Tunicatimonas pelagia: one gene and its partner. The protein of the gene in region 1 interacts with the protein of each later gene in a pairwise test. Links are inferred from orthologs where the notes say so. Each region holds a gene or a part of one and is shown in the gene's direction. Other genes may lie near its edges. The genes, in order: rho and nusG.

Region 1 (16,259 bases):
GCTCCTCGTATCTGCGTAGGGTTTCAGTCAGCGTTTTGGAACTATTCTTTAGCTCAGCGGTTTTTAACTTTACAGCTTCAGCTTCCTCGCGCTTTTCTTCTTTCATAAGCTGGCCGATCTGTCGCGACAGATTGTTAGATGCTGCCAGCGTTTCGTCTAGCTTGGCTTGGGTTTCTTTTCGCGATTGGTTTAGTTTTACTACCTGATCAACTAAGTGTTGAGCATTGGCTAGGCCCCGTTTTATCAGACCTTGTACGGTAGCTGCTTCGTTATTGGCAATGGTTGCGATAGCTAACATGTTCTTTCAAAATTTTAGAAAGAAACGAAGTACGAAAAAATGCTTTAGAAAAGAAAAGGGCGGAGGTGAATTAAGTCGGAAGGTATGGATAAAATTCACGGATAATTGCTTGACAAATAGCAACCGATGGTCTATACTTGCACTAGCAAACCAGGAGAAGCAAAGCGTCTTTGCATTCCACTCCAAATTCAGTGCGCTGCATTATCCTATAATATCCATTTATTTAATGTCCTTATCCTTCGGCTTCACTGCTGAATTTCCAAATTTTTAGTATTACGCATTCCAATTTATGTACAACATTGATGAATTACAGGTTCGCTTGCTCTCCGAGTTGCGGGAAATAGCCGAGCAGATGGGATTGTCCAATTACAAGAAACTCAACAAAAAAGATCTTATCTACAAAATTCTGGACCAGCAGGCTATTCTGCCAGAAGACCAGCTTCCGCAAAAAAAGGAAAGGGCAAATGAAGAGTCAGATGCTACTTCTCCCAGCAAAGACGCTGATACTGAGAGTGCTGCTTCACCCAAACCAGAGAGTAAACCCAAACGGCGGCGCCCTAAAAAAGCAAAGAGTGCAACGGCTGAATCAGACCAAAACACCGAAAAAGAGCCTAAAGAGGATAGTAGCAATCAGCAAAAACCGCCGAAAGAAAGTGAAGCGTTTCAGCGTAAGCGTAAGCGGGTAAACGTAACCGAAACCGAAGATAGTGGTAGTGGTAGCACGGATGCGCCCAGTAGCACGAACGACCTGCTAGAATCTTTTGATATTGAAATGGAGGAAGTAGGAGAAACTAAAGACCCTCCCGAAAACAAAGTAAAAGACGAGCGAAACAAGCAGGATCGTTCAAATGATAATAACGATCGATCTAACGGCGACTCGCGAAAAGGTCGTGATAACCGCGACTCAAGAAATTCCCGCGATCAGCGGGATGGTAACCGCGATAAAAAGCGAAACGACGACAAAAAGCAAAACCAGATGGTGCCGATCAAAGAATTTGACGGGGCTATTGAGAACGAAGGGGTGCTGGAGATTATGCAAGATGGCTACGGCTTTCTGCGTTCATCGGATTATCACTATTTGGCCAGCCCCGACGATATTTATGTGTCACCTTCCCAGATTAAATTATTTGGGCTGAAAACCGGAGACACTGTACACGGGCAAATTCGTCCGCCCAAAGAAGGCGAAAAATACTTTGCGCTACTGAGGGTGTCATCCGTTAACGGAAAAACTACCGAAGATATTCGTGATCGGGTTCCGTTTGAGTACCTTACCCCACTTTTTCCCGAACAGCGCCTGAACTTATCTACCAAATCGGGGCATTACTCTACCCGAATTTTGGATCTATTCGCTCCTATTGGAAAAGGGCAACGGGGTATGATTGTTTCGCAGCCGAAATCAGGTAAAACGGTACTGTTGAAAGAAATAGCGAACGCCATTGCCGAAAATCATCCGGAAGTATATCTCATTATTCTACTGATTGATGAACGCCCGGAAGAGGTAACCGACATGGCCCGATCCGTGAAAGCGGAAGTAGTTGCCTCAACCTTCGATGAGCAAGCAGAAAAGCATGTGAAAGTGGCTAGTATTGTACTAGAGAAAGCCAAGCGTATGGTAGAATCCGGTCATGATGTAGTGATTTTGCTCGATTCTATTACTCGTCTCGCCCGAGCGTACAATACTACGGTACCATCTTCTGGTAAAATTTTGTCGGGTGGGGTAGATGCCAACGCACTGCACAAACCGAAGCGATTCTTCGGAGCGGCTCGAAACGTAGAAAACGGCGGTTCCCTTACCATCATTGCTACGGCACTGATTGAAACCGGTTCTAAAATGGACGAAGTGATCTTCGAGGAGTTTAAAGGAACGGGTAATATGGAGCTACAGCTAGATCGTAAGCTTTCTAATAAGCGAATCTACCCGGCAATTGATGTTCCGGCTTCGGGTACGCGTCGTGAAGATCTGCTGATGGATAAAGAAGAGCTATCGCGGGTTTGGATTTTGCGGAAGCTTATGTCTGACATGACTTCCAACGAAGCCATTGAGTTCTTACTATCTCGAATGAAAGGAACTCAGAACAACGAAGAGTTCTTGATTTCTATGAATGGGTAACTTTTCTTGATTGTACCCCTGTCAACATTCTCGTGGTATTATCGTATAACTAATTGAGAAAAAACTTACCTATATGAAGAATGAGGACAGAGTTGTAGAGCTATTAGCTGAAAGTCTGAAAAGACAAGATCAGATAATTGAGCGAATGGATCGGAATGAAAGCAAACAACAAAAATACAACGAAGTTGTCGCAGAAAAGATAGATAACCTTACTAGCGTGATGAAGAATTTTAAGGAGATTGTATTCAGTCAACATAGCTCTTTCAACAGTATCAAAGAAATACTTCTAAATCAGCAAGAAGAGATAAAGTCAATCAATTTATTTTTAACTAATGTTTGAAATGCTAAAGAGGAGATCAGCAAAATTAAAGAAAGGTTAGACCAATTAGAGTCATCGCGATAGAATTACCATTTGTATATAAGCCAGCCTAGTCGCTGGCTTTTTTACTCCTTCCCATCTACAAAATCTTGCAGATAGCGATAGGGTTCGGTTAGCTTACCATTCTTCGTAATGGTAGCTCGGGCAATCATTCCACCTTCGTCACTCCCAAGCAAATTGGGTAAGACCTGCGCTATTAATGCTTCACCGAAAGCATGAGAGGCATCGCGGGGTAATTCCGAGGGTAAATTATCAACCGCCATCACGGAAACGGTATTCTGAGGCTGATAAGGATCAACTACCTGATCGTTCCGAGCATCATAATCATAGATTGGATTATCAATGGTAGAAGGTTGTTTGGTGGAAGGGATAGAACCTTCAATATCGCAGGTAATGTCGGCAATCACTTTGATCTTAAAGTCCTCTTTCAGCATTTCATCCCGATAAAATAGCACGGGTGAGTTGGAGTCCCAGTAGGCTCCGGCAATCAACAGATCAGTTTGGTGAGCGAAGGGTAAAAATCCGGGCACAAACTGCTCAGGATAATCGTAGAACTCCTGCTTACGAAATGGTTTGCCGTCTTTTTTACGATTATACTGAGTTACTTCTAGCTGGGTATATACTGGTTCCTGATAATCCTGCTTCAGATAGCCAGTAGCATCTACCTGACGAATGCCTACCTCATTAAGCACTTCCGTAGCTCCCTGAGCAACTCGTCCGGTACCGGTAATAGCAATTTTGATAGCGGGTAATTTAATCTTTGCGTATTCCGTCCGTAAGTCAGCCAGGTCAAAGCAATCTTTGGCTCGCCGGATGTCGTACAAACCAAACTTTTTTCCAAAAGTGTATAAACCGTTGTATGCTCCCACAATGCCGGCAAATCGGCCGAAAGCCACTACCCGCTGGTTTTTCTGATTGGTGAGTCGCTCGTAGTCGATCAGGCGAATATTTTTCTCCAGAATAGCCCGCAGTAAATCCCGATTGTAGGCTTGTTTTTTAATAGTATGAGAGAAGAATAGATAGCTTTTTCCAGCAATCAGTTGGTCAATGGGTACCTCTTTCACTCCCATCAGAATATCGGCTGATTGTACGGAGTCTACCACTGGAATATTTGTTTGGCGGTATTCTTCATCAGGAAAACAGCGTAATGTGCTACTCTGGCAAAGTACTTCGGTACCAAATTTTTCTTGAACTTGTACAGCTTGATCGGGCGTTAGCGGAACCCGATGGTCTACCGGAACCTTATCTTCCCGGATTAATGCAATAGTTGGTTGAGCCATCTAAAAAAAGAAGTGTATAAAGTGCAATGATTTAGTAGGATTACAATTACGAAAGTACTGAAAAGTTCGTGGATGTGGGAAGCCCTTTTGTTTTTAGTCAGATAATAAGCGAGCTAACAAACCACAGAAGAACCAGTGATAGATTTGTTCCGAATAAATTTAACACATTGATTGCTAGATCCTTGTTTCTGTTTTTGGAATTTCATCACTTTTTTAAAGTACCCACTTCGTTTCAATCCGTTTGAAGAATTTATAAATTGCGTAGATGGAAAAATTCGTTGTTTCGGCCCGAAAATATCGCCCGACCGGTTTTGAACAAGTTGTCGGACAGGAGCATATCACTACTACCCTGCAAAATGCGATTGACCAGAATCATCTGGCGCAAGCCCTGCTGTTTTGCGGTCCGCGAGGAGTGGGAAAAACCACTTGTGCTCGTATTGTGGCTCGAAAAATCAACGGCTTCGACGAAGAATCTTCCACCAACGCCCTCAATATTTACGAACTGGATGCAGCTTCTAACAACTCAGTGGAAGACATTCGGAACCTGATTGACCAAGTGCGCTACCCACCTCAGCAAGGAAAATTTAAGGTGTACATTATTGATGAGGTACACATGCTATCGAATCAGGCATTTAATGCTTTTTTGAAAACGCTGGAGGAACCACCGCCTTACGCCATTTTTATTCTAGCAACTACCGAGAAGCACAAGGTTATTCCTACCATTCTGTCGCGCTGCCAGATTTACGATTTTAACCGGATTCAGATAGACAGTATGATGCGGCACTTGCAGAAGATTGCCGAGCGGGAAGGAATAGAGGCCGAAGAAGAAGCTTTAAACCTGATTGCTCAAAAGGCCGATGGTGCCTTGCGCGACGCGCTTTCTATTTTTGATCTGATTGTTACCTTTTCGGCTGATCGCCGGGTAACGTATCGGGAAACTATTCAGAATCTGCATGTGCTGGATTATGATTACTATTTTCAAATAGTAGACTTACTGCTAGAGCAGAAGTTACCTCAGGTGCTGCTAATCCTGGACGATATTCTCCGTCAGGGTTTTGATGGGCATAATTTCATAGTAGGCTTGAATGAGCACCTGCGTAATGTGTTGGTTTGCAAAGACTCAGCCACTTTACCGCTACTACAAGTATCAGACACGGTGCAAAATCGCTACCAGCAGCAGGCAGAGCAAGCTCCGCTCTCATTTTTACTTACGGCTATGAACTTGGCTGGACAGTGCGATTTGCAATATAAGAACAGCAAAAATCAGCGATTACACGTGGAGTTGTCGCTTATTAAAATGGCTTACATTGAGTCAGCAGTCCAGTTAGCCCAACAAAAACCGGCCCCGGCAGGTGATAAAAAAAAAGCAGCCACACCTCAGTCTGATGCCTCAGAAGTAAGCACATCCAATGACCAAAGTTCCGATCAGCCTCCAACATCAGGCGGAAGAGGAGCTACGCCCATGAGTCTCGGAGCAGCGCCTCGCTTACAGAGCACCATTCGAATTCCAAAATTAGGGCAGGCTCCGCCTCAACCATCATCCAACGGAAACGGTCACGCTACCAAAGCCGCTGAGGTAGCTGAATTAGACAATACTGTAGATACAGCAGTGTTAGAAGAAAAAACCGATCAGCCGGTTTCTCTAACTAAGCTAGAAGAAGTGTGGAAGGAGTTTATTGAGGAACGGCGAGCCGAAGGTAAAGAGATTGAATACGTACTACTTAACCAACCTATTAATCTGGAAGGCGATGGGGTGACTATTCCGCTCACATTTATTAGTCCCATTCAAGAAGATCAGTTTGATGGGGTGCGGGCTGAATTATTACAGCGTTTGCGCCGTCGCTTAGGTAATTCTCAGATCAACGTAAAGACCAAGGTGGTAAAAGAAGAGCGGGATCGTCGTCCTTACACTCCTTCGGAAAAACTCAACTATTTAAGTGAGAAACATCCGCTACTGCGAGAGCTTACCCAGCGCATGGGGCTTGACCCCGATTATTGAAGCCACTACAATTCATTGCTGATTACTTCTAAATCACTTTGGGTGAGTGGCTTAGTGATGTATTTTATCACTGCTTGGTTAGTAATAATTTTATCTACATCCCTTCGGTCTTCAGAACTAGACAAAATAATCACTTTGGGCTTTTGCTGAATCTCGGACGGTAGTGTTTCAAACTCATAAAGAAACATAAACCCATCCATAATCGGCATGTTAATATCCAAAAAAATCAGATCAGGGATTTCATCAGGTGACTGAGCATTTTCCTGGAGGTAGTCTAATGCTTGCTGTCCCGAGCTTTTCACTACAACGCGCTCAGCGAATGCAGTAAGTTCGATAACTCGTCGGCTGATAAAATTATCAGTATCGTTATCATCAATAAGCAACACCAAGTTAATCATTTACTAAGCCATTCTGTGATCTACCCACTATCATCCTAAATGTAAAGTTCAGTTGATATTTACCAAATAAAAAGCAGGATTCACTAAATACTAAATACACGTAAGGTTTTATTCTAAAATACAATCAAGTGGTGAACAGGGCGCTACTTATTGCTAAGGTTGAGCAACTCGCAATTGCTCACCTGCTTTAAGATTAAAGCTTTCCTTTTGGTTCCATTCCATTAGCTCTCGAATAGAAATACGGTACTGCTGAGCAATCTGATACATAGTTTCCCCGGTCTGTACTTCGTGATACTCTTTAACTGCGGTCGGTTCACTGCTTGAGGTCGGAAGAAGTAGCTTTTGTCCTTCTTGAATAGAGTCGTAGATTGATAGCTGATTGTGATCGGCTAGTTCCGCCACTGAAATATCGTACTGTTGGGCAATGCTGTACAACGTTTCCTTAGGACGTACGGTATGGGACGCAATAGTATTTTCTGACTCGTTTTGTATATCTTTAGTGGTATTATTTTGCGCTGGGTCGTTTCGCCAAGCTCGTTCAGATGCAATATCAGAATCTGATGGTTGTGCAGACGAATCCACGCTTATTGGTGTATCAGCTACTTCAGTGGTAGCTAATCTGGGGTCGGCCACGGTACTTTTAGTGGTTGTTTTGGCAGCCGATGCTAACGCCAGGGGTTGACTGGTTGATCCATCCGGACGGCGAAACTCAGCTGCAATGGTAGTAGGACGAATATAGCGTAGCCAAAGCACTTGGTAAGATTGAAGCGGTTCTTCTTTTCGCAAGCGGTTGTTTCTAAGTAGCTTGTTGAGCTTAATGCCAAATCGCTGGGAAACATTCCACCAATTTTCTCCTTCTTCGGCCACGTGGTAGTGAGCCGGGGCGCGGTTACGTTTTGGTCGTAAATAATACGGCTGCCCCGCCGTAATAGCTGCCTGCGGATGGCCCAAGTTATTGAATTTGATAATCTTGCTCGGTGGTACTCCGGTGCGTTGTGCGAGTCGCTTCACATCTTCACCTTCTTTGGCAATGACCGCCGGAATTCCGTTGACCAATAATTGCTCTTTCCCAAATAGTCGACGGGTCTTTATCATGGGAAAAGCTTCGGAGTTGAGTTTTTCGCCAGCCAGTACCGAGGCGGTCGCGGTCTGCTCTGGCGCAGGTTTTGTTGAGGGCGGATTATCCGCGTTATCTGCCAGCGGAGGTTCTCGCAAACGCCCGCTAAAATCAGGAACAATAACTGGGTAAGCTTTATCTTGAGGAACCTTTCTTTGTTTTAGCCAGGTGTTGTAGGGTTGAAGCTCATCTTCGGTCACTCGAAATTCTTGGGCAATTTCCCGCAGGGTTTTTCCACCTCCATTTTGATATACAAAAAGCTGAATTGGAGGGCTAGGATTTTGACCTACGGCACTTTCAAAAGCAATTTTATGTGAAAGGTATTTCAGTACGTACCAGTGAGCTTTTCCATCGAGTCGCATCACTTTTCTTCCATTGAAGCGTTTGTCCGCTTTTTTCAAGGCTCCGCCGGGGCCTTCGTAGTAGGCCATGAGGGCGTGTAGCCAATTGTCGAACAGGGCATTATTGTTTTTAAAATAGCGAGCGGCACCCCGAGTAGCTGTGATGATATTCATTCGCTCGTCCACGGCACTGTTGATAGTCAAGCCCACTTCCTCCGCTGCTGCAACTTTAAACTGCCAGTAGCCAATGGCGTTAGAACTAGAAACTGCATCGCCCACCAGAGCACTTTCTTGAACTACTAAATACTTAATGTCTTCGGGTACGTTTTCTTCACGCAGAATCTTCTCAATCAATGGAAAATAGGCATCGATACGATCTACTTTGGCGTTGAAGTATTTTTCGTAGCGGGTGAGGGCATCTACGTCGGTCTGCACTTTCTTACGGGCATCGGCGGTAAGTTCCAACCGCATATCAGCAAAATGAATGATTTCCGGTACCTTTGGCGATTCAGCCCGAGGCGATTCAGCCTGGGCAGAAAAGACCAAGCACAGCACTAAGCACCCCAGCATACTTATGTTTTTCATACCCTATTTTTTTTGAGCGACCATCAGTCCATCGCGTATTGGTAGGAGAACGTTTTCTACGCGAGAATCTTGTTGAACGAAAGCATTGAAATCTTTGAGCACCTGCGTTTTAGCATCAGCCTTTTTGCCAGAATCTACTACTTTTCCGTGCCACAACACATTATCGGCAATAATAAATCCACCGGAAGACAGCTTCTCTAATGCCAACTCATAGTAATTTAGATAATTGATTTTATCAGCATCAATAAAAACCAGGTCAAAGGGTTCCTCTAAAGTAGGAATGATCTCCAGCGCATGACCAATTTTGGTTTCAATAACATCTTGCAATTTAGCCCGCCGAATGTATTTCTGCACCATCTCGCTCAATTCCTCATTAATGTCCAGGGTAATCAGTTTACTACCGCTAGGCATAGCAGATGCCATCCAGATAGCTGAGTAGCCGGTGAATGTGCCGATCTCTAAAATGCGCTGGGGGCGAACCATGCGTACCAACATTGCCAGTACACTTCCCTGCACCGGGCCAGAGAGCATTCGGGGCATCAGTACTTTTAAGTAAGTTTCTCGCCGTAGCTCGCTTAGCAAAAGGGTTTCTGAAATGCTGTGCTCCCGCACGTAGTTCTCAATAGCAACCGATAGTAATTGCATAGCATACAAGTCTACAATAATCTGTTAGCATCGTCAATGATAGGCTAGACAAATTGTGAATTTTAGTATGCATGCCTACTAAAATTCAGTATATTTGCTTGCTATGAAGAAAGAACTGACGGTAGATTATAACATCAAAACAGCTTGGCACGCGATTTATCGCATGTACAATCAGCAAGCACTGAAGAACGACTTTACTACATCCATCGGCTACGTATTACTCAATATTGATTCTAAAGAAGGAACGCCCGCTACCAAAATTGCTCCATTAATCGGGTTAGAATCGCGCAGCCTGACCCGGATGCTCAAGAATATGGAAGAGAGAGGGCTGATTATCAAGCAGCCTGATCTGAATGACCGTCGCTCGGTACGGATTATGTTGACGGAACTAGGGCGAGAGAAGAAAGAAATATCGCGCAAAACCGTACTTAACTTCAATGACGCTGTTCGGGCAATTATTCCTGAGGATAAGATCAACACATTTTTTGAGGTCATTGATAAGATCAACAAAATCGTAGAAGAAGAAATAAATCCACCCGTTGTAACCACCACACCATGAAGAAACACAACATTACCAAGGTAGCCGTACTCGGTTCGGGAGTGATGGGCTCCCGCATTGCTTGTCATTTTGCCAATATTGGCGTAGAAGCACTACTGTTAGATATTGTTCCGCGTGAACTGACTGAGAAGGAAGAAAAGAAAGGACTGACGCTGGAAAGTCCGCAGGTACGCAATCGTATCGTAACCGAATCTTTCCAAAAAGCAGTAAAATCTAAACCTGCTCCGCTCTACCACAAGTCATTTGCCGACCGGGTGACGTTGGGCAATTTTGACGATGACCTAAGCAAAATTGCTGACTACGATTGGGTGATTGAGGTAGTTGTGGAGCGGTTGGATATTAAACAGCAACTGTTTGATAAAGTAGAGCAACATCGCAAACCGGGAACGCTAATTACTTCCAATACTTCGGGTATTCCGATTAATATGATGCTGGAAGGCCGTAGTGAAGATTTTCAGAAGCACTTCTGCGGAACCCACTTCTTCAACCCGCCCCGTTACCTGCGCCTATTGGAAATTATCCCGTCGCAAAAAACCGATCCGGAAATTGTAGATTTTCTGATGCACTACGGTGACCTGTACCTAGGTAAAGAAACAGTGCTTTGTAAGGACACTCCGGCTTTCATCGCCAACCGCATCGGGGTCTACAGCATTCTGTCTACCATGCACACCATCGAGAAGGTAGGACTAACCGTAGGCGAAGTAGATAGTTTGACCGGGCCACTTATTGGGCGACCCAAATCAGCCACCTTCCGTACGATGGATGTGGTGGGGCTGGATACGACCGTGAACGTAGCTAATAACTTATTCGGAGTGCTAAAGCAGGACGAAGCCCGCGATATGTTCCAGTTGCCGGGAATCATGAAAGAGCTGTATGACCGCAAATGGCTGGGCGACAAGACCGGGCAGGGCTACTACAAGAAGATTAAAGACGAGAAAGGCAAATCGGTTATTCAGGAATTGAACCTAGAAACCTACGAATACGGTGATCGCACCAAAGCCAGGTTTCCTTCGCTGGAAATGGCGAAGCCCAAAGATGATCTCAAAGAGCGACTGAAAATTTTGGTAACCGCTCAGGATAAATCCGGAGAATTTTACCGTGCTCATTTCTATGATACTTTCAAGTACTGCTCTAATCGTATCCCTGAAATTGCGGATGAACTCTACCGTATCGATCAGGCAGTGTGTGCTGGCTTTGGTTGGGAGTATGGCCCCTTTGAAACCTGGGATATGCTGGGCGTGAAGAAGACCCTGGAGAAGATGGAAGAAGCGGGCTACAAACCCAACCAGTGGGTGTACGACATGCTGGAAAGTGGTGCGGAAAGCTTCTACAAAGCCGAAAACGGCAAACGCCTGTACTACGATATCGATAGCAAATCCTACCAAGTAATTCCGGGTACCGATGAGTTTGTGTTGCTGGATACGCTGCGGGAAAACAAAGTGCTGTGGAGTAGTGATGGAGCTACTATCCTCGATTTGGGCGACGGCATTCTGAACGTGGAGTTCCACACCAAAATGAATACGCTAGGTAATGACCCGGTGGAAGCTATCAATCGTGCTATTGATATGGCTGAAAAAGACTACGTAGGCGTAGTGATCGGTAACGAAGGTCAGAACTTCTCGGCCGGAGCGAACCTGGCGATGCTGTTTATGTACGCCATTGAGCAGGAGTTTGATGAGGTAGATATGATGATCCGTCAGTTCCAACGCACCATAATGCGGGCTCGCTACTCTTCTATTCCGGTGGTAGTGGCTCCCCACGGTATGGCACTGGGGGGAGGCTGTGAGCTTACCCTACACGCTGACCACGTACAAGCTGCTGCCGAGACCTACACGGGTCTGGTTGAAGTAGGGGTGGGACTGATCCCCGCCGGAGGTGGAACCAAAGAAATGACCTTGCGAGTGTCTGACAGTATTGAAGCCGGAGATGTAGAGCTAAACGCGCTGCAAAATGCTTTTATGAACATTGCTACCGCCAAAGTATCTACCTCGGCTCACGAAGCGGTTGATCTCAACTATATACGTAAGCGCGACCGCATTACCTTGAACAAAACCCGTTTGCTAGCCGATGCCAAAGAAGCGGCCTTATCACTAGCTGAACAGGGGTATACTCAACCCACTCAGCGCAAAGACATCAAAGTGCAGGGCAAAGGCGGTATGGCGCTCTTCCTAGCGGGAATCTACGGTATGCGCCAGGGACGTTACATCTCGGATCACGATCAAAAGATTGCCGAAAAAATTGCCTACGTGATGTGCGGTGGCGAGCTATCGTACCCGCAAATGGTATCAGAACAGTACCTATTGGATTTGGAGCGGGAAGCATTCCTGTCTCTTTCCGGAGAAAAGAAAACGCTGGAGCGAATCCAGTCGCTACTGCAAGGCGGAAAACCGCTTCGGAATTAGCATAATCTATATTCGGCTTAAAAAAAGGGGTAATCTTAAATTAAGGTAACCCTTTTTCAAAATTAATTGTTAGACTTATTCGGCTCTGCTAATCAGTACTTTAGACTGAGTTAATAGTTCCAGAGTGCAGCCGCTATTCCAAGTATTTTTGTTTTTCAGATGGCTACACTTCAATCGACAACGATTTTTTAGTATTCTATATCGCTTCATTTTCCCAATAGCATACTCAACAAATATTCTTTCTTTACTCAATAGGTTGTTTTTGCCGTTGTAATACCGGCTTACGTAATAAATCCAGGTAGTTTTGTCTGAAAGTACCAAGGTAATATCAGTATGCGTTCCTTTCTTTCCACGCGGTGGGTGCCCACTGTATTTATTTCGCTGTAAATCCCGGAATGCCGGCCAATGACCTTGCGGACGCTCGGTGAGATTTTCCGTACCGTCAAAGACTAGCCGTCCGCTAATAGTTCATTTGCCTCTTTGACATGAAGCTCAAACGCGGCAACTGCTTGGAAAGACTGTTTTGGCATCACCTTTTTTTCTAAGGTTTGAACAATTGATTCAGAAAATTTTCTGAGATTATCCGAAGCACTGGATTTGAACACCCCAAACACATTTGTTTACTTTTCTGCTGCGAGTTCAGAAACACTTTATACGGTTATTTGCGTTATTCCATAGTACCTAACTGAAGAAGAAACTATGACACTACCCAACACTAGCATTTTTGCGCTCAGTATATGCGCGCTAATCCTTCTATCCGGTTTTCACCCTAAAAAAATAACATTGGATTCTAATTATTTAACTGACACTACTAATGTGCTTTTGCAAGAGTGGACGGGACCCTACGGTGGGGTACCTGCCTTCGATGAAATGACTGTTGAGGCAGTAAAACCTGCTCTGGAACAGGGCATGGCAATGAGCCTAGAAGAAATTAATGCTATCGCCAACAACCCCGAAGAACCCACTTTTGAAAACACTATTGTTGCGATGGAGCGGGCAGGCGAAGAATTGGGGCGAGTGTTTACCTACTACGGTATTTATAGTAGTAACCGTTCGTCACCCGAGTTTCGGGAAGTGCAGCAAGAGATGGCTCCTAAGCTATCCGAATATTCCTCAAAAATCTCTCAGAACGAAGCGCTATTTAAGCGGATCAAAGCCGTATACGAAAAAACTCAGCAAACTCCGCTGGGCGGCACTCCGCTGGAAGACGATCAGCAGCGATTAGTAGAATTGATCTACAAGCAGTTCCAGATGAACGGGGCTGAATTAGACGAAGAGAAGAAGAAACGCTACGCGGAGATTAATAAAGAGCTTTCCAAGCTTTACACCCAATTTTCCAATAACGTGCTAGCTGACGAGGAAGGCTACGTAACCTATCTTTCCGAAGATCAACTCAGCGGCTTGTCGGAGCCACTAGTTAATGCCTACGCTAAAGCCGCAGCGGATCGAGATAAAGAGGGAATGTACGCGGTAACTAATACTCGCTCATCAATGGATCCTTTTTTAACTTATTCAGATGAGCGGGACTTACGGGAGAAAGTGTGGCGTACTTACTATTCAAGAGGAGATAATGGCGATGAGCACGATAATAATAAGATCATCGAAGAAATTTTGAAGCTTCGCAAAGAGCGGGTCGGTTTGTTAGGCTACGACAACTACGCCGAGTGGCGTTTACAGGATCGGATGGCTAAAACCCCCGAAAACGCAATGGAATTGATGAATGCCGTGTGGCTCGCTGCCATTGCCCGAGTGGCCGAAGAAGTGGAAGATATGCAAGCTGTAGCCGATGCCCAAGGTGATGATATTACCATTAAACCCTGGGACTACCGCCACTACGCCGAGAAGGTTCGTCAGCAAAAGTACGATCTGGATTCGGACAAAGTAAAAGAATATTTGCAGCTAGATAAGCTTCGGGAAGCCATGTTTTTTGTGGCAGGTGAGCTGTTTAATTACGATTTCACTCCAGTGCCCGACGGAGAAGTACCCGTATTCCACGAAGATGTGAAAGTGTGGGAAGTGACCGATAAAACCTCGGGAGAGCATATCGGCCTATGGTATCTCGACCCATTTGCCCGCACCGGGAAGCGTTCGGGAGCCTGGGCGACTACCTACCGTCGCCATGCTACGTTCGACGGTAAAAAAACTGTGTTAGGCTCCAATAATTCTAACTTTGTGAAACCTGCTCCTGGCGAGCCAGTACTAGTTTCTTGGGATGATGCTACCACCTTCTTTCACGAGTTTGGTCATGCCCTGCACTACTTTTCGTCAGAAGTGCGTTACCCAACGCTTAATGGTGCTGTTCGTGATTATGTTGAGTTTCAATCTCAATTGCTAGAGCGTTGGCTTTCTACCGACCCAGTTATTGAAAATTACCTAGTTCATTATGAAACAGGTGAACCAATGCCCCAAGAGCTGGTCAACAAGATTAAGAAAGCGGCCACCTTCAACCAGGGTTTTGCCACTACTGAGTACCTAGCCTCTGCGCTAATGGACATGAAACTCCATCTGGCTGATCCAGAAAACTTGGATGCAGACCAGTTTGAGAAAGAGACACTAGCTGCTATGAATATGCCAGAAGAACTGGTGATGCGTCACCGTACTCCGCATTTCAGTCACGTATTCTCAGGTGAAGGCTATGCAACGGCTTACTATGGTTACATGTGGGCCGATGTACTTACTGCTGACGCTACCGAAGCTTTTGATAAGGCACCAAATGGATTTTATAACAAGGAATTAGCGGATAAAATGGTCAAATACTTATTTGCGCCCCAAAATTCCGTAGAGGCTTCTGAAGCCTACCGACAGTTCCGGGGTCGCGATGCTCAGATTGACGCCCTCATGCGCGACCGGGGCTTTCCCGAAAATACGGAGACCAGACACCGGAGTCTGGAGGACGGACGCAACTGATAAGAATAGAGAAAGGGAGAAGGGAGGACGAAGAATGAACAAATTATGGGTTTCCGTGTCCCGCCTTCCTTTCTCCATCTTCCGGTCTTCGGACTCCGTTTCTCAACTTTACAATTTTTTTCTCGTTAGTACGTCTTACTAATCATCATGAAAGCACTGAGTTTAACCGGTGGGTTGGTATCGAGTAAGGAAAATGAAATTAGTCTGGCAGTACAGCGCGAGCGTCCGCGTTTACTAAGCTTTATCCAGCAACGCATACCCGACCGAGAAGAAGCCGAAGATATATTACAAGACGTATTTTATCAGTTTACCGAAGCCTACCGTACGGTAAAGTCTATCGACCGGGTCACCTCCTGGTTATTCACTGTAGCCCGTAACAAAATCACCGACCGCTATCGGAAGAAAAAGCCCCGCAGTTTTAGCGAGCAAGCAGTAAGTTCTGAGGAAGGTGACACCGCCCTTCGGTTGGAGGATATGCTGGCTGACCTCAGTAATCATCCTGAAAGTGAATTGATGCGTTCTGTTATCTGGCACGCTGTGGAGGAAGCACTGGAGGAAATGCCTCAAGATCAGCGAGAAGTATTTGTGATGCACGAATTTGAAGACCTTAGCTTCAAAGAAATAAGTACTATTACGAAAGCTCCAGTCAACACGCTATTATCCCGGAAGCGATACGCAGTTTTATTCCTGCGAAAACGGCTACAAAACTTATACGACGACCTCCGCGATTAGCTCCAACTCCCTAATACTAAGAAAAATGAAACGCTACTGGATTTTGAAGATAATTGTCCTGAGTGCCTTAGCCATTTTGGCACTTAGTGCAGTTGTAATGTTACTTTGGAACTGGCTAGTACCATCGCTATTTAATGGCCCATCTATTTCATTTGGTCAGGCACTAGGTTTACTGGTGCTATCAAAGATACTTTTTAGCAGCTTGGGGCGAGGGCGATGGAGTGGCGGATACTCGGCTCGTAAACGCACGTGGAAGCGCCGATTTGAAGAAAAATGGCATAATATGACTCCTGAAGAGCGGGATAAGTTTAAAACTACTATGAAGCAACATTGCAGTAAATGGGGGTGGATGCCGTCAGCATCTACACCCAAGAACCGTAAAGAACCTGTATAATTGTTTTTTATACAACGTACTTTTATCTGCGAAAACAACTTTCCTCAAAATACTTTATTAACTTAATTGCAATAATCGACTATTTTGTAGTTAATCAGCGAATAGTTTATACT
Region 2 (15,996 bases), 2.7 Mb from region 1 along the record:
CAACGCGGTGGGCGAGATTGCTACTCTCTGTCAGATTGCCCACCCCACCTACGGGCTAACCACTAATATCGGCAAAGCTCACATGGAAGGTTTTGGTGGATTGGAGGGAGCGATTCGGGGCGAGAGTGAGCAGTACGACTATATGCGGAAAACCAAGGGTACCGTGTTCATCAACTCCCAAAACCCGATCTTAAGTAATATGGCCAAGCGGTTCGGCAAGCCGTATTTTTATCCAGCGGAAGGTGATTACTTCCACTGTGAATTTATTTCAGCTGACCCTTTTGTTTGCTATCGGCACGAGAGTGGGCAGGAAGTAGAAACCCAGTTGCTAGGTGGTTATAATTTTGAGAATATTTCGGCAGCATTATGCATTGGTAAGTTCTTTGGGGTTCCGACCGAACAAGCCAATAAAGCGGTAGCATATTATCAACCGTCTAACAAGCGTTCGCAGATTGTAAAAAAGGATAGCAACACCATCATTCTGGATGCCTACAATGCCAACCCTGATTCTATGCAAGCGGCAATTGAAAACCTGAAAGCCATGCAAGCTCCTCAGAAAGTAGCCATTCTGGGTGATATGTACGAGTTGGGCGAAGACAGTCCGCAGGAACACCGAGCAATTGGCGAACAATTAGCCTCAGCCAGATTTACTCAAGTATTTCTCTGTGGTGAACTAATGAAAGATACTGCTGATGCTTACCCTCAAGCTCATTACTTTCCCCAAAAAGAAGACTTAGAGGCATTTTTGAAAGAAAATCCTATTCAAGAAAGCATAGTATTGTTAAAAGCTTCGCGGGGTATTGCACTAGAGACATTGGTGGATCTATTTTGAACATGGCCAACGACTACAATAAAATTATCAAGGAGAATATTGAAGCAGTAATTCTCCCTCTAACCCATCGTTTATTTCAGCTAGAGATTAAACTGATGGAAGAGGTGCCGGATGAATTACAAGTAACGCTAGAACGTAAGCCTGATTTTTTGAAGCACATCACCACGAAAGATGATCGGAATTTTATACTACATATTGAATTTCAATCAGCCAACGACAGCGATATGGTGTACCGGATGTTGGGCGGACGGCTAGTCAGTATCATGCTCTGCTATTGCGTAAGTACCAATTGCCAATTATCCAGTTCGTAGTCTATTTAGGACAAGACCCACCAACGATGGACACTTCCTGGTCAGCCGTTAACATTGATTTTCAGTATACTCCTAGGAGTTTGCAGGAGTACAACTATCAAAACCTGCTGACCTCTGATATTCCCGAGGAAGTCATTTTAGCCGTTCTGAGTGACTTTCGAGATCAACCTCCGGAGGAAATAATTCATTTAATACTAGAAAAGATTGTGAAGATTGTACCCAATAAGATTAAATTACAACGGTATTTATGTCAGCTTGGAGTGCTTTCTAAGCTACGAAATTTGCAACCACTAACATTTCAAAAATTAGACGATATGCCAATAGAATATGACATCCAGACTGATTATCTCTTTATGAAGGGGAAAGAAGCTGGCATTGAAGAAGGGACTACTGAAGGAATGAAAGAGGGTGAAAAAGCGGTAATCGTGAAAATTCTAAAATTGGGAAAGCTAAATCACACTCAGATTTCCGAGTTTACAGGTATCTCCGAAAAGCGGATTAAGCAGACTGCCAAAGAGCACAACATTTAGCATTATTTCACTCTATGAACACTACCGCCGGAGCAACTCCCTATATCTTGTCATTTCTTAGTGACCTTCAAGCGAACAATGAAAAAGCCTGGATGGATGCCCACCGCGACCGTTACCAAACCGCTCGCCAGCACTTTATCGATCTGGTAGGGCACATTCTGGGCGAACTTAGTATTGACGACGAAAGCCTACGCGGATTAAATCCTAAAGACTGTATCTTCCGCATCAATCGCGATATTCGTTTCTCTAAAGACAAGTCGCCCTACAAGAACAACTTTGGGGCAGCGATGGCCGAAGGCGGTCGTCATACCGATCAGGCATTGTACTATTTGCATCTTCAGCCTAACGACGAATCTTTTTTGGCAGGAGGTATCTATCAGCCACCCCCACCCATACTGGCGAAGGTACGGCAGGAGATTGACTACAACGCTAGTGAGCTAAAAACTATTACCAATGCCCCGGCATTTAAGCAGTACTTTGGCGAAATTCAGGGCGATGCCCTTAAGCGAGCTCCTAAAGGCTACGAACCCGACCACCCCAATATTGAGATGCTCAAGCTTAAAAGCTATCTGGTAATGCACAAACTCACCGATAAACAGGTGGCCAACAAGCAATTCCCCGCCCAAGCCGTGGCGGTCTTCCAAAGTATGCAGCCCTTCCTTAGCTATCTGAATGTAGCGGTAAGCTAGTTTTGGTATTTATGTTTTTAGGCATCCTGTATTCCTGTAGGTAGGGTGCTCTCAACTAGAGAGATTTGGTCAGTATTGATACAGCGGTCAACAGCCCAGCCATTGCCGGACAGATCATAGAGCAGGAGGGGCACTATCTACTTTCGCTCAAAACAATCAGAAGGACATCTTTGCTTAAGCGGTCGACGCGCAGTAAAAGATTACATGATGCCCTATCGTTAAAGATTAGTTAGTGATAAACAGGTAGAATTTGGTTAAGGACGTATAGAAACCTGTACCTGCTATGTTTGTAAACGTACCGAGCTGCTGGGAGAAACGCTGGCTTGGAAGAACATCCAGTCCATCATCGTGGTATACGCCCTGCGAGAAACTGGTACCAAACAGCAAGAAGAGTGTCGCTTTTATCTGAGCGATGTGGTTAAAAGCCCAGCCTATTTCAATAAAAAAGTCAGGGAACACTGGGGCGTAGAGAACCCATTTCATCACTGGGCGACCTGTGGTACCTGGATGAAGATCGTCGTCGCACCAACACTAAGACAAGGCTCAAAACTAAAACACGCTTAGAAAGCTGGCTTTACAGCTACCACACAAACCTAAAGGCGGCGGCCGCTCAAGCAGATGGCGATAAGCACAGCATCAAAGTAAGAAAGCAGGGTGGGATGATGACTATCTCAAACAGATTATACGTCAATACTGCTCTGGTTAGTGCGTTTAACCTGATAACTAACTGAGAAACGTTTCTTTTAATTAGAAATTAGTTGATCAGCGTTCCCACCTCTTGTCCGCTGATTAGATTGAATAAGTTGCCGGGTTTATTCATATCAAAAACAATAATGGGCAAGTTATTTTCCTGACAGAGCGTAAATGCGGTCATATCCATTACGTTGAGCTTCTTCTGATATACTTCGGAAAAAGTAATGGTTGAGAAACGTTTAGCAGTGGGGTCTTTTTCGGGATCGGCGGTATACACTCCATCAACTCGGGTTCCCTTTAGTACTACATCAGCTTCAATTTCAATAGCGCGTAGGCTGGCCGTAGAGTCGGTGGTAAAATACGGATTTCCGATACCCGCCCCGAAAATAACAATGCGTCCTTTCTCAAGGTGGCGAATGGCTCGACGACGGATAAAGGGTTCACATACTTGTTCCATCTTAATGCCAGACATCAACCGGGTATAAACTCCGGTTTGCTCTAGTGCGCTCTGCAAAGCCATACCGTTAATAACGGTGGCCAACATTCCCATATAATCACCCTGCACCCGATCCATTCCTGAATTCTGAGCCTGTACTCCCCGGAAAATATTACCCCCGCCAATGACAATAGCCACCTCAACCCCAGTATCTTTCACTCGCTTAATTTCCTGGGCGTACTGTTGAATTCGCTCCGGATCAATGCCGTAGGGCTGATTGCCCATGAGGGCTTCACCACTAAGTTTCAAAAGAATACGTTGGTACTTCATACGTGTCATTCTAAATTAAGTGCAAGTAACGCAAAATTATCCAACCGAAGCGAAATGTGTAAGGAAAAATCTAGAATAGTGGTATGGCTCGATAGTGTTAAAGTGTTATTGTATTCAGTTCGCCGTGGAATGGTGTTCATATTGCGAAATTAGAGTTCAAAATCATGCGTTTATGAGTTCGGAGCTTCGCAAATTTTAACCCTTCAACCCTTCAACCCTTCAACCCTTCAACCCTTCAACCTCAAAACTAACCAGTACTTGATTTTTCTCTACACTCTCTCCAGTCTTCACCAAAACGGAATCAATCATTCCTGAGGCCGGGGATTTTATGACATTTTCCATTTTCATGGCTTCCAGGGTAAGTAGCTTATCGCCCGTTTGTACTGAATCGCCAGCATTTACTTCTACTGCTCGGATGAGACCCGGCATCGGGCTGCGAACTTCTTCCACTACGGCTTCTGAGGTGGCATCCATTCCCAAGGTTTCTAGTAGTTGGTCAAGTTCAGATTGCAGTTGCACTGGCACCCTTTTTCCGTTTACCGAAATAATGAATTGCTTGGTCGCATAGTCAGCTTGCAGCACCTCAATTTGGTAAGACCGGTGCTGATAAAGCACGTGAAATTGATTGGGCGAAATCTGGTGAATATCCAGATCAACCTTTTTCTGGTCGATATGAATTTGGTCGTCTTTTACTTCTACAGACAGTGAAGTATTATCGTCAACTGAGGCCTGGTACATAGCTTGCAGCGTAAAGTTGACAGCGAAGTTACTAACAATTACGCTTCTTAGCTAAAATCATTCACTACGGATTTAACTTGCTCTTTGTACTTGGGGCCGATAGAAATTCTAGCCTGACCAATATGAATGTGATTGTCCCGAATCACGTCAATATGGCTTAAAGCCACGATGTAGGAGCGTTGCACTTGAATAAATTCAGCAGAAGGCAGGTAAGCTCGTACTTGCTTAATCGTAGATCGTACCAATACTTTTTCGCTACTGAGGTGGTAAGTAACGTAGTTTCCACTCCCTTCAATATACTGGATGTCTTCATATCGCATTTTGCGCTGTTCACTGCCTGTATTTACAAAGAAAAAATTAGTGGCATGATTACTTGAGTTTAGTCTTTTCCTGACCTTTAAAAGTGCCGAATGAAAGCGGGTAAACTCGAAGGGTTTTAGCAGATAGTCTACCGCATCAAGGTCATAACTCTCTAAAGCATATTCGCTAAACGCGGTGGTGAAGATGACTAATACGTTTTTCTCGTTGAGTATGCTAGATAGTTCCAGCCCTGAAATATCGGGCATATTGATGTCTAAAAAGATCAGGTGAGCGCTGTTCTCTTCCAAAAACTTCAGTGCTTTGAATGGGTCAGTGAAAGTCTCTACTAATTGTAAGAAGGGAACTTGTGCGGCATGATTTTCAATAACCCGCAGCGCATTGGGTTCATCGTCAATAGCAATTGCCCTAATCATCAGGTTAGATTAAGTTCTAAGTGGACGAGGTATTTTCCGTCATTCAAGCCACAGGTTAGCTTATGCCGATTAGGGTAGATAAGTGTCAAGCGATTTTTTACGTTCTCTAATCCTAATCCACCAACCTTGGATTGTCCGGTTCGTTGTACGGCATTTTCTACTTCCATGACTAATCGCTTTTCTATTAGTTGGATACTTATGTTAATCTGGGAAGCGTGAGTGGTACTGACTCCGTATTTGAAGGCATTTTCAATGAAGGGTAGCAGAATCATAGGCGCAATGCTAAGGCTTCCTATTTTGCCGTTTTTTAAGTCAAGATCAACGTTTAACTGCTGGTCTTCGGTGAGCCGCATTCGCTGTAGCTCAATATACCGTTCCAGATAATCCAGTTCCTTATTTAGTGCAATAAAATCGGCTTGGGTATCGTGCAGGCTGTAGCGCATTAAAGTACCCAATTTTGAAATATTATCTGCTGTGCTCACCGCCCGTTCATCCAGTGCCACCGCATAAATATTATTTAAGGTGTTGAACAGAAAATGAGGGCTAACCTGCGCTTTTAGCAGTGCCAGTTCTACCGATAGTTTCTCAGAAATCAACCGACTTTTGACTTGCTCATTCACAAACCAATCTTTAACAAAACGATAGGCGAACGATATGTAAATAATCCAGGGTAGTTGACTAAAAACAAATTTATCAAAGCTGTTAAATTCTCGGAACATCCAGTGACTAAACTCACTAGAAAAGTTAAGGCTCGCCCAGTCGTTAATCATCCAGGGAGCTAGTAAAAGTACAGTGTGGAGAACTTTTGCAACAATGAGTAGTACTACTAAGCATAAAGCGTATGTAAGCCATTTATCCCGCTTAAAGAATCGGGGAATAAGTACGAAAATATTGATATACATAGGTAAAATAAAGGTCAGTACCAGCGAAATGCCTCGGAAAGTAATATGCGTCGAGTCCATGTTATTTGACCAGGCAGAAATGGCCGAAACCATTACCAGCAACCAAAAGGCGATATGAAACCATGCTTCTCGTTTGTCCAGCTTGATAAATTGTGTGTTCATCTCAAATAATTTAGTTAACGACACAATGCTACCATTCACCTACCTAATCTGAAAAATAATGTGACGAAGACATGTTTTTATGACACGAAGGCACTATTTGAAGGATAGTTAATTGTCAATTTTGAACAGTTCAGTATTTCGGGCTTCGCCATTCACATCGTAATGAGTAAATGTGAGCTGAGGTTGACCTTCTTCTCGTTTAACCTCAACTCCCAAAAAACCGCCAATTAGATTAAGATAGCGGTGCTGGGGTTGTTTCCCACTTTTCCAGCCCTGCACGTGGGAGTCGCTCACCGGGCCTGAACCAAACTCCATAAGCTGAGTAACACTATCCTGCGATACGTACTGCCAGTGCCGATCTCCGTTAATCACGTAGGTATTTTCGTGCTGAGAGAGTAAGTTTCTTAGCCACTCACCTTCGGTTTGAAAGGATGCGTTGGAGTGGTTGTCGGTTTTATTTTTCCGGTCGGGCCCCACCACCGGGGTAGCGGAAATTACAACCTTAAACGTAGCATCCGATTCTGACAGCGTTTGCGTAAGCCAGTGTTTCTGTTGCTGACCGAGAATCGTTTTGCCTTCGCCATCGGGAGCTTGGTTGGCACTGCGGTACTCCCGCCCCTCTAGCAGCCACACTTGCAAATCCTTTCCCCAGCGAACGGTTCGGTAGGGAAGCTCCTTCATCGGAACATTCTCTTCCCAAATCACCAAGCCCTCGGCGTAGGACAACTCCCCGTAATCGGATGTTTGCGCGTGAGAGTCATCGGAAAGCAAGTCATGATCGTCTTTGATAAAGTAGGTAGGTGTTTCTCGGAAGAAATTGACTAGCGAGGGCCAACCGTTGATGGCGTGCCACTTGTGTCGGGCTTTCTCAGGATTGGTAGCCGACGGCCCAGGTTTATCGTAGTACACATAATCACCGGTTTGCACAAAGAAATCGGGAGCTAACTCTGCCATGCTCAGGTAGGTTTTAAATCCGGCTACCGAATCATCGTAGCTCCAAAAGTATTGACAGGTAGAGGAGGTAAATGATACTGGAGCCGCCACCGTATCGGCCGGGGGAGTGCGAAAAATTCCGCTTATTGTGGCTATGTTTTCATCGGACTGCTGCGCTTTTCCTTCTAGTTTAATGGTGTACTGGGTATCTGGAGTTAATCCTTCCAGAGGAATATGTACCGTGTGGTCTTCCTTTGCTTCAGCTACCAACCACTCTGAAGTCTCGCTAGACTGATCGCTTTCTACTATCACGCGAACGTAGCCGTCAGCACCTCGCACTGCACCATCCATTTCATCTACAGGCATATTCTCATCAAAATTAATTGGATGGCGAAATACCTTGGGTTTCCGCTGGTGAACTACCGGATTTGGTTTTTTCTGACCGCACAAGCGTGTCCAGACAATGGCATCAGTAGACGTGAGTTCTGAAATTCGGAAACCGTTAGTGAAATAGACTTCTTGAGCGTAACTCAATTGAAAACTAGCTACTGCTAAAAGGCTGGTGAAGTAAATGTAAAATAACTGCTTCATTGCTTGGTAGTAATTGTCCCAAATTCTTCAAAATACTCAAGGTAGGGATTTAAAATAGAATCGTACTGATAGTGCGTGTGCGGATTTTGATTATACGTTTTGGTGCGCTCTTTTCCGTAAAAGTGCCAATCACAAAAATCGTAGAGGGCGAGCCAGTCCTCCTGGTTTTGGTTATGGCCACCATTGCGCCAGTGTAAGGCCAGATTATCCGGTTTTCCGTAGGCATCAAAAATCGGTTGGGCTGCCAAATGAGTGAGCTGCGTGCCGTAGGGGTTAGCCCAGTAATCTTGGCGGGCGTGTAGGTTCACCAAAGCCCGAGGGGCAATCAGCATCTTAGCAAAGTGGGCGTCAAAGGGCAGGTAAGCCACACTATCCACAAACTGAAATAGTGAGTCGGTAAACCAATAATGGTGGCGTTCTTCAGCTACCGACAGGGTTTGAGGCTTCTGATCAGGATCAAAGTACCGCCAGCTTCCGGTGCCACCGCTACCCGATGAGTTGGGAGCCGTTACGGCAATGCGCTCGTCGTAGATGCCAGCACAAAGGGCTGTCTTTCCTCCTCTTGAATGACCAGTTACTGCAACCTTATCTGCATGAACGTAAGGTTGCTTTTCGAGCCAGTCAATAATAATGCTGTACATCCAGGCCCAGGCAGCCGTGTTTTCCCAGGTATGGTTGGGGTACAAAGCTAGTACACCAGTATCTCGGTTATCGGGCTTATCGGCAGCTACGTCTTCCCGAATAAACTTCACAAAAACATAACCGCGCTCAATAGCCTCTTTGGTAGCAAATTGCTGAATTTTATCTCTTCCTTTCTTTTGGTACTGCGCTTCTTTTCGCGGATTCTGCATATCGCTCAGATCAAATAAGAAGCGGTCGTTCTTAATAATCACCGGAAATGAGCCTTCTCGCCGGGGAATAACCGCACCTACCCGAACGGAAACCTGCTTGCCATTTTTATGCAGGATAAATTGTAGGGTTTGCTGAATGGCAGCACTATCGGGAAGATACTTTTCATCAGTAACTTCTACTTCTACCTTATCTAAACTACGGTGGTCGGGCATTGCGCCGTACTGGTAGCGAGTGAGTATTTGTTTAAGGTGCGGACGGTGCGCTTCCCACTCAGATGCTGAGATAGTTCTGTTGTCCGCTCGTAAAGGATTAGGCAAAGTAGAATGGTACTCAATTGGGGAACTCGGAGAACGGCACCCTACCCAAGCTGCTAGTAAACATAAGCTAGCCGATCCAATAATCCATCGTTCACTCATAATGCAAGTATATTGAAAATGATGGTTATTTAGCGACTACTTCTGCCAAATCTGGTAAAGCGGCTAAGCTTACCCGATAAAATTTTAGTTGGGTGGAATAGTTTTGCTGGTTAAGTCGTTACTTAATTCGATATTTGCATTTCGCACAGTCAGACCACATTGAATAAAAAATATTGAAACCAACTTCATCCGTATCAATCAGGCAAATAGTTGTGATCGGGCTTTGTATCTCAACCGTCGGTTTTTCAGCTTGTAAAGTTGAGCAAATTGCGGCTACCCAGCCGACCAATATAGATAATCCTAACGTAGAATCAGACTCAGTGGCGACCGAACTATTGCTAGAGATGGAAGAAGTCGTTGCTCTTCCCTACCAAGCCGCCGAGGCTCGCGAACACGATTTGCTACATACTAAACTAGAGGTGCGTTTTGATTGGGATAAGCACTACCTTCACGGTAAAGCCACGCTTCAATTAAAACCGTATTTCTATCCTCAGTCCACCGTAAATTTAGATGCTAAAGGCTTCGATATTCACGCCGTTCATTTACTGAAAGGCGACCCAAGCCAGCCACAACCACTGTCGTACGAATACGATAGCTTGATTCTTCAGATCGCTTTAGACAAAACCTATTCGCGTGATGAGTCTTATCTACTGGTCATTGATTATACGGCTAAGCCCGACGAGTTTGAAGCTGGCGGAAGCGAGGCCATTAAATCGGATAAAGGGTTGTATTTTATCGATGAACCCTCGCCTCAAATCTGGACGCAGGGCGAAACCGAAGCTAGTTCGCGTTGGTTCCCCACCATTGATACCCCCAATGAACGTTGCACGCAAGAAATGTTTATTACGGTAGATAACCGCTACGTGACGCTATCGAATGGAACATTAGTGTATTCGCAGGTTGATGAAGAGAGTGAGCCGGTACCTTTACGAACGGACTATTGGAAAATGGATCAACCGCACGCGCCTTACTTATTTATGATGGCTGTGGGAGAGTTTGCGGTAGTAGAAGACCAGTGGAATGAAATGTCGGTTAACTATTATATTGATTCGGCTTACGCGGCTTACGCCGACGATATTTTTGGTCGAACTCCCGAGATGCTTTCGTTCTTTTCCGAAAAACTAGGAGTAAAATATCCCTGGTCTAAGTACGCTCAGGTAATTGTACAGGACTTTGTTTCGGGAGCGATGGAGAATACTACCGCTTCGGTTTTTTATGATGCCTTGCTGGTAGATGACCGCGAATTGCTAGACAATCATTGGGATGATATTATCGCCCATGAGCTATTTCATCACTGGTTTGGCGATCTGGTCACCTGCGAGTCTTGGGCCAACCTTCCGCTGAACGAGTCGTTCGCTACTTACAGCGAGTACCTCTGGAGTGAGCATTACTACGGAAAGGATGAAGCGGAGTACGACCGCTGGGAAAAACTACAAAACTATCTGTCGGAAGCCGAAGGTAAAAAAGTTGACCTGATTCGCTATCGCTACGCAGATAAGGAGGATATGTTCGATCGGCACTCCTACGATAAAGGTAGCCTAATACTGCATATGCTACGCAACTACGTGGGCGACGAAGCCTTCTTCGCTGCCCTTGAGCTGTACTTGACCCGCCACGCCTATACTTCAGTAGAAATCCACGACTTACGAATAGCATTTGAGGAAGTGACCGGGCAGGATTTGAACTGGTTTTTCAATCAGTGGTTTCTGAATTCTGGCCATCCGGTATTTGATATACAGCAAGGCTTTGGAGATGGGCAATTGACACTTACTATTACGCAACTTCAGGATACTGAAACGGCGCCAATCTACCAGATTCCGATTACGGTAGATGTATGGGTAAATGATAAACGAAGTAGCTACGAACTATGGATTAATGAGCCGTATCAAGAATTTACGATTGCTGCTGACACAACCCCACAGCTAGTACTCTTTGATGCCGAAGGAGCACTATTAGCTGAGGTCTACCACAATAAGTCGGAGGAAGAATGGGCGTATCAATTTCGTAATACTAATCATTTTATGCACCAATTGACCAGCTTGCAGACGTTGGTCAACGATTCTACTGCTACAGTTACTCCGGTAATCTTAACCGAAGCTTTAGACGATGATTTCTGGATGATCCGGCGACTTGCCATCAATGCTTTGGAAGACCAGCTGAGCGGTAGTGACAGTACGCTGCTACTGAAAATTGAGAGGCTAGCCCGTAACGATGAGAAATCATTGCTGAGGGCCGATGCTATTAATGCGTTGGCTACTATCAATGCTGAACATTATCAAAACTTATTTCAGCAGGCACTACAAGATTCTAGTTACGCCGTAATAGGTACGGCCATTGCTGCTTACGCTAAAACTTCGGCACCTGATAAATCTGCTCGCTTTGCACCTTTCCAAGCGTTTACTAATTTCAATACGGTAATGGCTTTAGCCGACTACTTTGTGTCTGAAGGGGTGGCCGGTCAGTACCCTTGGTTTGAAGAAAAGACGGCTCAGGTTTCGGATGAGACATTATACTATTTTCTAAACTATTTAGCGCAGTATTTAGTCGCAACCAACGATCCGTCATCCACTCAACAGGGCATTCAACTGTTGGCTGATCGGGCGCGTAATCATCCGCAATATTACATTCGGCTTACGGCTTACCGCGGACTGCTATTTTTTAGCGATCAGCCCGAAGTTAATGAAATGTTACAGACTATTCGAGACGCGGAGCAAGACGAGCGGCTCAAGGCTTTGTACCAATCAAGCGGTTACTAAAAATTTAAGTGGATTTTTTCCAATTTCTTTTCAGCTATCATTTGAATATATAGAAAAAGACCTTACTTTTGCCCTTCCATTAAAAATAGTGGGCAAAAATCTGATTTTACTGCTATTTATATACATGGAATTTTCGGGGGAGATTCCAGAGCGGTCAAATGGGACGGACTGTAAATCCGTTGCTTCGGCTTCGAAGGTTCGAATCCTTCTCTCCCCACTGATAAAATCTGAATGAGAGGCGAATTTTTCTAGCGAGGTTGGTGTTAGCTCAGATACTTGTATAATGATTAATGACTGATGAGTAATGAATACAGCCATTAATCATCACTAAGCGGGAGTAGCTCAATTGGTAGAGCGACAGCCTTCCAAGCTGTAGGTTGAGGGTTCGAGACCCTTCTCCCGCTCACTTTAATGATTAATGTGACAGTGATTAACGACTAATTAAATTAGACTTCATTATTCACTACTCATTAATCATCAATCATTATTTAGAGCTGCCGACGTAGCTCAGGGGTAGAGCGCTTCCTTGGTAAGGAAGAGGTCACGAGTTCAAATCTCGTCGTTGGCTCAAACGTTTACAGAGGTTTTACCTCTTAGATTTCGTTACATTTTGATCACTGAAACTGTTTTTTAACATGGCTAAAGAAACCTTTGACCGTTCCAAACCGCACTTAAATATCGGTACTATCGGTCACGTTGACCACGGTAAAACAACGTTAACTGCTGCTATCACCACCGTACTGGCCGGGAAAGGTCTAGCAGAACTAAAAGACTTTGCGTCTATCGATAATGCTCCGGAAGAAAAAGAACGGGGTATTACCATCAACACTTCTCACGTTGAGTACCAAACTGAGAACCGTCACTACGCTCACGTTGACTGCCCCGGTCACGCTGACTACGTAAAGAACATGGTTACTGGAGCGGCTCAAATGGATGGTGCTATTTTAGTAGTAGCAGCTACTGATGGACCAATGCCTCAAACCCGCGAGCATATCCTATTAGCTCGTCAGGTTGGTGTACCGGCTATCGTAGTATTTATGAACAAGGTAGACTTGGTAGATGATGCTGAGCTACTGGAGCTGGTAGAAATGGAAATCCGCGAATTGCTTTCTTTCTACGAATTCCCTGGCGATGATATTCCGGTAATTCAGGGCTCGGCACTGGGCGCATTGAACGGCGAATCTCAGTGGGTTGAGAAAGTTGATGAGCTAATGAGCGCGGTAGATGAGTATATTCCAATGCCTGAGCGTTTGGTTGATCTTGACTTTCTAATGCCCGTTGAAGATGTATTCTCAATTACTGGGCGAGGAACAGTAGCTACTGGCCGTATCGAGCGAGGAGTAATCAACTCGGGTGATGCAGTTGATATCTTAGGTATGGGAGCTGAAAACTTGAAGTCTACTGTAACTGGGGTTGAGATGTTCCGTAAGATTCTTGATCGTGGTGAAGCCGGTGATAACGTTGGTTTGCTACTGCGTGGTATTGAGAAAACACAAATCCGTCGCGGAATGGTAATTGCCAAGCCGGGTTCAGTTACTCCTCACGCGAAATTCAAAGCTGAGGTATACGTTCTTTCTAAGGAAGAAGGTGGTCGCCACACTCCTTTCTTTAAGAAATATCGTCCTCAATTTTACTTCCGTACTACTGACGTAACTGGTGAGATTACATTACCTGACAATGTTGAGATGGTAATGCCTGGTGATAACGTTTCTATCACGGTAGAATTGATTTCGCCGGTAGCGATGGAAAAAGGACTACGCTTTGCGATTCGTGAAGGTGGACGTACGGTAGGTGCGGGTCAGGTAACTGAAATTACTGATTAAATTAGAAATATGAGATGTGAGATATGAAAGTTTCATATTTCACATTTCTCATTTCCCAAACGGGTGTAGCTCAGCTGGTAGAGCAACGGTCTCCAAAACCGTAGGTCGTGAGTTCGAATCTTACCGCCCGTGCTAAAATGAAGCGTTCACTATGAATAATGTTGTTGAATTTATCCGAGCCTCTTACCAAGAGATGAGCGAAAAGGTTACTTGGCCTTCTTATTCATCATTGCAAAGGAGTTCGTTTCTAGTACTGGTAGCTTCATTAATCTTTGCATTACTGATTGGAGTCATTGATCTCGGCTTTGAAAATGCGATGAAGTGGTTTTATAACGCATTCTAAAAAACGCTGAACGATTATGGTCGATCCAAAATGGTATGTGATCCGTGCAGTAAGCGGAAAAGAGCGTAAGGTTCGGGAGTACCTCGAGCACGAGATCAAAGTGAACAAGTTAGAAGAGTTTGTACCTCAGGTGATTATTCCGTCGGAGAAGGTGATGGAAATGCGAAACGGTAAAAAGCGGGTGCGGGAGCGTCAGTTTTTTCCGGGATATATTCTGGTGTCGGCTGATTTGAAGAATGGAGAAGTGCTGCACATGATTAATAATGTGCCCAATGTAATTGGGTTTTTGAGTGCCAAGGGAACAAGTACAGCCCGTTCACAAGAGCCACCTGTGCCTTTGCGTGAATCAGAGATTAATCGCATTTTAGGTCGAGTTGACGAGGCGGAGGAAGAGGATATTAAAATGGATACCCCGTACATAGTGGGTGAAGAGGTGAAGGTAATGGATGGGCCATTTAGCGGGTTCATCGGTAACATTGAAGAGATTTTTGAAGAGCGCCGGAAGTTGAAAGTGATGGTGAAGATATTTGGCCGTAACACTCCGGTAGAGCTTAATTATATGCAAGTTGAAAAAGTAGATAATAGCGGTAACAATGGCTAAAGAAATAAGCGGATACTTAAAACTACAGATTCGCGGTGGGCAAGCAAATCCATCCCCTCCCGTAGGTCCAGCCCTAGGTAGTAAGGGATTGAATATCATGGAGTTCTGTAAGCAATTTAATGCACGAACCCAAGATAAGCCCGGGCAATTACTTCCGGTACTAGTAACAATTTATACCGACAAGTCTTTTGACTTTGTAATCAAGACTCCTCCTGCTGCGGCTCTGCTAATGCAAGCTGCCAAGCTGAAGAAGGGATCGGCTGAGCCTAACCGGGCTAAAGTAGGCAGCGTTACTTGGGATCAAGTGAAAGAAATTGCTGAAACCAAGATGCCCGATTTAAATGCATTTAAAGTAGAGTCGGCGATGAAAATGGTAGCTGGCACTGCTCGGAGTATGGGGTTAAGAGTAACTGGAAAAGCTCCTTGGGCGTAATAAATTAGTTGAACACATGGCGAAGCTAGGAAAAAAACAACAAGATGTACTGAAGAAATACGACCTTACCCAGTCTTATTCTCTTCAAGAAGCTACTGAAATTGTTAAAGATATTACTACTACTAAGTTTGATGCTTCGGTAGATATAGACGTGAATTTGGGTGTAGACCCCCGCAAAGCCGACCAAATGGTTCGGGGTGTGGTGGCACTACCGCATGGTACCGGCAAGGAGGTAAAAGTATTAGTGCTTTGTACTCCTGAAAAAGAGGCTGAAGCGAAAGAAGCTGGTGCTGATTACGTCGGGTTAGACGAATACATTCAGAAGATTGAAGGAGGTTGGACTGATGTGGATGTTATTGTTACCATGCCTACTGTAATGGCAAAAGTGGGACGCTTGGGTAGAGTATTAGGCCCACGTGGGTTAATGCCTAACCCGAAGGCGGGTACGGTAACGATGGACATTGGAAAAGCCGTGCAGGATGTGAAAGCTGGTAAGATTGACTTTAAAGTTGATAAGTTTGGTATTATCCACGCTAGCATCGGAAAAGCTTCTTTTGACCAAGAGAAATTAGTAGCTAACGCTACCGAGATGATTCAGACCATTAATCGGTTGAAGCCTTCTTCAGCAAAAGGAACTTATTTCAAGAGCATTTCATTATCGAGCACTATGAGCAAAGGAGTGCCCGTAGACAAAAACACCGTTCCAGGTATATAATAGTTATGACTAGAGAAGAAAAAGGAGTCCTGATCGATGATCTTGCCGAGAAGCTTCGTAACACCAGTTACTTCTACGTAGCCGATACCGGAGGGCTATCAGTAAAGGAAATTAATGAATTTCGGGCAATGTGCTTTCAGCGAGGTATTGAGTACAAAATTTTCAAAAACACCCTG

The links.
Region 2: the proteins of rho (region 1) and nusG interact in binary tests that used the Escherichia coli proteins (3 or more experiments, as listed by UniProt). The link is inferred for Tunicatimonas pelagia from one-to-one orthologs.

Annotation. Positions count from the first base shown.
Region 1 is NZ_CP120683.1:3,020,384-3,036,642, reverse strand. The notes cover bases 1-2,997. They hold rho (transcription termination factor Rho), read left to right. Parts: upstream 1-587; coding sequence 588-2,408; downstream 2,409-2,997. Other genes in these bases: P0M28_RS12850 (NAD(P)-dependent oxidoreductase), read right to left, coding at 2,853-2,997; P0M28_RS12855 (hypothetical protein), read left to right, coding at 2,482-2,748; serS (serine--tRNA ligase), read right to left, coding at 1-298. Outside these bases: more of P0M28_RS12850, read right to left, coding at 2,998-4,067; P0M28_RS12845 (DNA polymerase III subunit gamma/tau), read left to right, coding at 4,333-6,066; P0M28_RS12840 (response regulator), read right to left, coding at 6,072-6,464; P0M28_RS12835 (LysM peptidoglycan-binding domain-containing protein), read right to left, coding at 6,618-8,507; P0M28_RS12830 (O-methyltransferase), read right to left, coding at 8,511-9,152; P0M28_RS12825 (MarR family winged helix-turn-helix transcriptional regulator), read left to right, coding at 9,256-9,711; P0M28_RS12820 (3-hydroxyacyl-CoA dehydrogenase/enoyl-CoA hydratase family protein), read left to right, coding at 9,708-12,113; P0M28_RS12815 (M3 family metallopeptidase), read left to right, coding at 12,813-15,020; P0M28_RS12810 (RNA polymerase sigma factor), read left to right, coding at 15,168-15,752; P0M28_RS12805 (hypothetical protein), read left to right, coding at 15,778-16,146. UniProt on the Escherichia coli protein: Facilitates transcription termination by a mechanism that involves Rho binding to the nascent RNA, activation of Rho's RNA-dependent ATPase activity, and release of the mRNA from the DNA template.
Region 2 is NZ_CP120683.1:5,763,825-5,779,820, forward strand. The notes cover bases 13,146-15,879. They hold nusG (transcription termination/antitermination protein NusG), read left to right. Parts: upstream 13,146-14,087; coding sequence 14,088-14,672; downstream 14,673-15,879. Other genes in these bases: tuf (elongation factor Tu), read left to right, coding at 13,146-13,728; secE (preprotein translocase subunit SecE), read left to right, coding at 13,880-14,071; rplK (50S ribosomal protein L11), read left to right, coding at 14,665-15,105; rplA (50S ribosomal protein L1), read left to right, coding at 15,122-15,820; rplJ (50S ribosomal protein L10), read left to right, coding at 15,826-15,879. In the rest of the region: P0M28_RS24625 (UDP-N-acetylmuramoyl-tripeptide--D-alanyl-D-alanine ligase), read left to right, coding at 1-832; P0M28_RS24630 (hypothetical protein), read left to right, coding at 835-1,143; P0M28_RS24635 (hypothetical protein), read left to right, coding at 1,170-1,673; P0M28_RS24640 (DUF2461 domain-containing protein), read left to right, coding at 1,688-2,362; P0M28_RS24645 (hypothetical protein), read left to right, coding at 2,428-2,595; P0M28_RS24650 (hypothetical protein), read right to left, coding at 2,588-2,845; pyrH (UMP kinase), read right to left, coding at 3,117-3,821; P0M28_RS24660 (acyl-CoA carboxylase biotin carboxyl carrier protein subunit), read right to left, coding at 4,041-4,559; P0M28_RS24665 (LytR/AlgR family response regulator transcription factor), read right to left, coding at 4,607-5,293; P0M28_RS24670 (sensor histidine kinase), read right to left, coding at 5,293-6,357; P0M28_RS24675 (alkaline phosphatase D family protein), read right to left, coding at 6,466-7,881; P0M28_RS24680 (alpha/beta hydrolase family protein), read right to left, coding at 7,878-9,149; P0M28_RS24685 (M1 family metallopeptidase), read left to right, coding at 9,323-11,905; more of tuf, read left to right, coding at 12,541-13,145; more of rplJ, read left to right, coding at 15,880-15,996. UniProt on the Escherichia coli protein: Part of the processive rRNA transcription and antitermination complex (rrnTAC). The complex forms an RNA-chaperone ring around the RNA exit tunnel of RNA polymerase (RNAP).